Regions from separate parts of the Bartonella krasnovii genome, predicted to be linked through region 2. Evidence: predicted binding sites of a transcription regulator. Region 2 holds the regulator's gene; the other holds the start of a gene.
What was found. The regulator LexA, encoded in region 2, represses DNA repair genes until DNA is damaged. The targets are predictions, from matches to a motif close to TGTTCNNNNTGTGTTCNG.

Region 1 (3,329 bases), 180 kb from region 2:
TCTCATGATCATGAAAGTTTAGGGATGCTTTTGAAGCGTGCTGAAAAGGTGGTAGGAAAGTTGCTTCCTTTGGATGATGGGGCCAGAGATGTTTTGATAGGGATGTCTGATGGTGATGCACGGGTAGCATTGACATTAGCAGAGGAAGTTTGGTCTGTTGTGAGCTCGGGAGAAATCCTTGATGCTAATGCGTTGCAAAAAGTTATTCAGCGTCGTGCACCCATTTATGATAAAGGACGAGATGGACACTATAATCTTATTTCAGCGTTGCATAAATCTGTTCGTGGCTCTGATCCTGATGCGGCGCTTTATTATTTAGCACGTATGTTGGATGCTGGTGAAGATCCTCTCTATATTGGGCGAAGATTGGTTCGTATGGCTGTTGAAGATGTTGGTTTGGCGGACCCCCAAGCTCTTGTCATTTGTAACGCGGCAAAAGATGCCTATGATTATTTAGGATCACCAGAAGGAGAATTGGCTTTGGCACAGGCATGTCTTTATGTTGCAACAGCACCAAAGTCAAACGCGACATATCTTGCATATAAGGCTGCATTGCGTTGTGCACAAAAAAATGGTTCTTTACCACCTCCTAAACATATCCTTAATGCACCAACGAAATTGATGAAGGAGGAAGGGTATGGAGATGGTTATTGTTATGACCATGATGAACCAGATGCTTTCTCTGGACAAGAATATTTTCCCGAAAAACTTGGGCGCCAGAGTTATTATAAACCAGTTGAGCGTGGATTTGAGCGTGAAATTGTGAAACGTCTTGAATGGTGGAAACAATTGCGAAAAAAACGTAAAAATCAACCATAAAATTTGAGTTAAAACATGTTTTTTATTGAACTTAGATTTATTTTTTATACCTTGTTTTTAAGAAATAGGTCATTCAACTCTTAAAGCTATTTTATTTTTATGATTTTAATTGAGTAAGATATTGATTATCCACTGCTTTGTATGTTGAATGGAGAATTCCAGATACTATACGATTTTCTCATTTCCAATCTCATCAATCACAGCCATTCGCTTGTATGTTACATGCTGGATTAATGTGTGATAAAAACTGTACAAGAAAAAAATAAAAATGACTCTTATGAAGAGTTTCAAGTATTGAGAGCTACCGCAACATTGGGGGCGGGAAAAGTGGGTGGTGGTGTAATGATCATGGTACTGAGCATAAAGCAATGGATTTATACCATTTCACGAGTGCCGCCACAAAATGGGTATAACGAGCGTTGGAAGATGCTTTTTTAAAACAAGTAAGTAAATATGCAACATAAAAGTGTTTTGTTTTTCGATGCAATAGGGTGTGGTTTTGATTAATGAGGCGTTTTTGTATGATTAAGGGGAGAGTTTGTCTCTTAGACAATCAAGGGGTAGGCAGAAAGATTAAACATTATGTTGAAATTTAAATTGTTTCTTTTCTAGAGAGAGATAAATATGTTAACTTTCTCTCGTGTAGAAGTGTTATTTTATTTGGATTTTATGTTGTGTCATAAGATAGGGAAGATCAGTTCTTTATTTTTTTGATTATGATATGTTATAGGCATAACGTAAGGGTAAGGATGAAAATAGTCTGTGAAAATCTAAACTTAAAGCTTTAGTTAAGTTAAAAGTACAATGTACAGTTTAAGTATTAGATCATTATGAATCGTCAAGGATATAATCGTGGATAAAACAAAAGCTCTCGATGCTGCTCTCGCTCAAATTGAACGTTCTTTCGGTAAAGGCTCCATTATGCGTCTTGGGCAAAAGGAGCAAGTTGTTGAAATTGAAACAGTTCCAACGGGTTCATTGTCCTTGGATATTGCTTTGGGTGTCGGTGGATTACCGAAAGGGAGGATTGTTGAGATTTATGGACCAGAAAGTTCCGGAAAGACAACATTGGCTCTTCATGCTATTGCTGAAGCACAGAAAATTGGTGGAATTTGTGCTTTTATTGATGCTGAGCACGCCCTTGATCCTATTTATGCACGAAAGCTCGGCGTTGATTTAGAAAATTTATTTATTTCTCAGCCAGATACCGGTGAGCAGGCGTTGGAAATTACAGAAACGTTGGTGCGTTCTGGTGCTGTTGATGTGCTTGTTATTGATTCTGTGGCAGCTTTAACACCGCGTGCAGAAATTGATGGTGAAATGGGTGATGCTTTACCTGGATTGCAAGCACGCTTAATGAGTAAAGCTTTGCGGAAACTTACGGCTTCAATTTTCCGCTCTAACTGTATGGTGATCTTTATTAATCAAATTCGCATGAAAATTGGTGTGATGTTTGGTTCTCCTGAAACAACAACAGGTGGGAATGCTTTAAAGTTTTATGCTTCTGTTCGTTTGGATATTCGCCGCATTGGCTCCATTAAAGATCGGGATGTGATCGTTGGTAATCAGACCCGTGTTAAAGTGGTGAAGAATAAATTGGCTCCTCCCTTCAAACAAGTTGAGTTTGATATTATTTATGGTGAGGGGATTTCCAAATTAGGTGAGTTGATTGATTTGGGAGTCAAAGTTGGTATTGTGGAAAAATCTGGCTCGTGGTTTTCTTATAATTCTCAACGTTTAGGGCAGGGACGTGAAAATGCGAAGCAGTTTTTGCGCCAGCACCCGGAAATTGCTGCAGAAATCGAAACAGCTTTGCGTCAAAATGCTGGTTTGATTGCTATTGAATTGTTAGAAAATGCAGGAGAAGATGTGACAGAAAGTGATGAAGCAATTTGATGCTATGTTTATTTGAGCATTAAGTGCTTTATTTAAGGTTTTTCTATTTTTATTTGTTTGAGTTTTAAATATACAGTCATTTTTTTCTCAATTTTTTTAAATAAATATTCTATTCTTTGATTAAATTAACTCCATGCGTGGCAAAGAGGATATTTAATGAGGGGGGATTTTTCTTTTATGGTTTGGTGCTGTATTCTGCAGGTATTGATATGAATAGTGTTAATAATATCCGCTCAACATTTTTGGATTATTTTTATCGTAATGGGCATAAAGTTCTTTCTTCTAGCCCCCTTGTTCCACGTAATGATCCCACACTCATGTTTACAAATGCAGGAATGGTACAGTTTAAAAATGTTTTTACTGGACTTGAACAGCGTTCTTATAAAAAGGCAACAACGGCACAAAAATGTGTTCGTGCGGGGGGAAAGCATAATGATCTTGACAATGTTGGCTATACAGCACGCCATCATACGTTTTTTGAGATGCTGGGTAATTTTTCTTTTGGTGACTATTTCAAAGAAGAAGCCATTTTTTTATCATGGAATCTTTTAACAAAGGAGTTTTGTCTTCCTAAAGATAAATTGTTGGTAACTGTTTATCAGAGTGATGATGTT
Region 2 (3,329 bases):
GAGCATCCTTCAGAAATTTTTAAGTAGGCGTAATGACGAGGTGTTAAACGAATACCTTGGGAAGGAACTAAATCAAGAAAAGGATCATGAACAGGGGGGATTGCTGTATGAACAGCTTGTATAACACTTTCATAAGCTTGTGGTCCTGTAATGGCCAATACGTTAGGGTATTCTTGGCGAATAACCTCAGGATCAGCACCAAGACACCCTGTTACAATGACTTTTCCATTTTTTTTGAGAGCTTCATCAATATTGGCTAATGATTCTTTTCTGGCAGAGTCAAGAAAACCACAGGTATTCACAATAACGACATCAGCTCCTTGATGTTGACGCGAAATTTCATACCCTTCAGAGCGAAGACTTGTAATAATTCGCTCAGAATCTACAAGTGCTTTTGGACATCCGAGAGAGACAAAGCTAATACGAGGTGCTACCATGATAATCCTATAATTACTATGAACGATTGCGTTTCACTTTTATTGACTTAAAAAGTAAGAAATGTTCTTTATTTTTATAGATAACAATCTGTTACAAATTTATTTGATTTTTTTCTAGATTATTTTGCGTATACTTACAATTTTATTTTATTACACAGTCAAATGCTGTTTTGAGGACGATGATATAAAACAGACTCCTTCAAAGCATTCAAGCTCTTTTAGAGTACGTGGTGAATATTACTTGTTGAGCCTTGAGTTAAGTGAAAAACATGTGAGAGAAGAAGAGAAATCCACTCGATAAGGAATTTAGATTATTTATCGACAGAATTAGACAAATCCTTTGGTTATAGAAAGAAAGTCAATTACGAGTGGTACAATATCAAAAAATGCTCAGCAGTTTTTTTACTATATTCTATTGCGATATCTATCGCGTATATAGGGGTATTTTTTAATATTTGCGAATAAGTCCGGTAAGTTTACCTTGTATTTCTACACGTTCGGATTTGTATATACGTACTTCGTAGTGAGGATTAGCGGCTTCTAATGCAATAGAGGTTCCTTTACGTCGATAACGTTTTAATGTTGCCTCTTTTTTATCAATAAATGCGATAATAATTTCACCTGATATTGCTGTGTTTTGACGTTTCACGATAATCGTATCTTTATCAAGGATACCAGCTTCCACCATAGAATTATCTTTAACTTCTAATGCATAGTGCTCACCTGTATTAACCATATCGTGTGGAAGAGAAAGTGTGCTTGTTTGTTGCTGTATAGCAGAGGCGGGTACACTCGCAGAAATACGTCCCATAATAGGGATTGTGATATTTTTTTTTTCTTCTTCCTCAAAACTCTCAAGATTAGCCAAGTTTTTTGATATGTTTCTTTTATTTTTTTCTATCATACTGGGAGAAAGCTTACGTGCTAAAGAAAGGCTAAATGTTATTTTCTCAGGGAGTCGAATCACCTCTACTGCACGAGCACGATTGGGTAAACGACGTATAAAACCTCGTTGTTCTAAGGCTACAATGAGCTTATAAATGCTAGACTTTGAAGAAAGTTCTAAAGCATTTTTCATTTCTTCAAAAGAAGGGGGAACACCTGTTTCTTTTACATGATTGTGAATAAACAAGAGGAGCTCATATTGTTTACATGTCAGCATTCAATGTTCCAATCAAAAGAATAAAAGAGATTACAGTAAAAAATACGTGTATATATAATAATTCTAAATTTTTTTGCTAAATCAAAATTATTTGCTTTAATTTTTGATCTTATAAGTGAAGTTAATTAGGCAACATGTTTATTTATATACATATTTAATATATGATAAGTGTGAAATTTACTTTAACAAATATATCATAATATTATTTATGTATTATAAAACTATACTAATATTAAATGATATATAAAAAATATTTTATAGCTCTAATTGAATTATTCAACACCCGATTTTATGATTAATGTTATACTTCTATTTTTTATATCTACGTGTTTTATAATTTTCTTATATAAAAAGTTAAATAAAATACATTCTTTCAATAGCGTAACAAATCACTTTATGTATATTTAGAATCATTTTGCACATTGTTTCTGTTTTTTTATTGTTTAGTCAAATTATCTACAGCTACAATAATGAGCACTATTTACAGTCATGTCAGATATTTTCAATAATACTAATTTTTTTTTACGTCTGCTTTATTCTATAAAATAATTGGCTGTCGTTATAGAATCATCATGCCTGAATAAAAGTCACTTCCTCAAAATGTCATTATTGCTCATTCGCATATTTATTAAAATAAGATATCTCTTAATGTGCTCGCTTCCCTCAAGATGATCTTGCAAATAACATAAAATCTATCGGGCAACGCTATCTTTACATCTCAAAAGTTTGCACTACCATACTTATTTTTCCACCCCTCAATATGTTATTTTATAAATCTCATTCATACTTAAAAATTAAAACATAAAGATATAAAGATAATATAGAGTAGGAAGTATTTTTCTGCTCTATCCATGATGTTTAATAGCCATGTTTGGAAGAAAAGGGGGGGATTTTTTTGTAATTTGAGCATTTTAAAACTATGAAATATTTTTATCGTTAGATTATTTTTGTATCGAGATTTCAAAAAGAAGTTCAAAGAGCAACTCTACAATGATGAAGAAAGGAAAAAAACGGAAAATTATTGATAACTAGAAAAAATATTATTATTTTTTCCAAAAAGTGTTGACCAAATGAAAAGTCAACCGTATGTTCCCTTCACTTTCTGCAAACTAGATAGTCTGCAAACTAAATAGCTTGTGTGAGAGCGCGTAGCTCAGCTGGTAGAGCAACTGACTTTTAATCAGTAGGTCCAGGGTTCGAATCCCTGCGCGCTCACCAACTTTGAAGGATATCAAGAGGCTATACAAAAGTTTGAGAATCTTTGTTGCTTTGATTCCCTTTAGTTTTTGTCTGATCTAATTTTTTTCAGAACTTTTTTATTGATTCTATAGCCAATCTTTTTCTATCAGCTATTTTGCTATAGAGTACTCCTCTACCCAAACCAAAAGTGCTTTAAAGCTTATGATATAATTACACCTGCACTGATAGTAAGTGTGGCTACTCGTTTTCGTAATTCATAGGCTGTTTTTAATACCTGCCGCATTACAGGAAATAGTTGGTAAAATCGTCATACTTATTCACAGTTTGTATTTATTCACAGCTTATCTTAAAAGATAGATTTTCTACAACGTATTGATTTATATTATTTTTATTTTTCAACGCTTTTATGTAGCGCATTTATTTCTTATGACAATCACAAAATGGTTAACAATATATTAATTTTTTGATAAAAGAGGCGAACTCAAGGATGGTATATGCGCGAGGGATATCATTTAAAAGCGTGAATTCTT

Region 1: a site for LexA is predicted at 1,516-1,533, ahead of recA (recombinase RecA). Genes of this name have one in related genera too.

What each region holds. Positions count from the first base shown of each region.
Region 1 is NZ_CP031844.2:1,180,165-1,183,493, reverse strand. It holds gene D1092_RS05115 (replication-associated recombination protein A) at 1-819, shown strand, start outside; gene D1092_RS05110 (hypothetical protein) at 1,057-1,257, shown strand; gene recA (recombinase RecA) at 1,672-2,715, shown strand; gene alaS (alanine--tRNA ligase) at 2,925-3,329, shown strand, end outside.
Region 2 is NZ_CP031844.2:999,771-1,003,099, reverse strand. It holds gene rimO (30S ribosomal protein S12 methylthiotransferase RimO) at 1-437, opposite strand, end outside; gene lexA (transcriptional repressor LexA) at 886-1,599, opposite strand; tRNA gene D1092_RS04245 (tRNA-Lys) at 2,742-2,817, shown strand.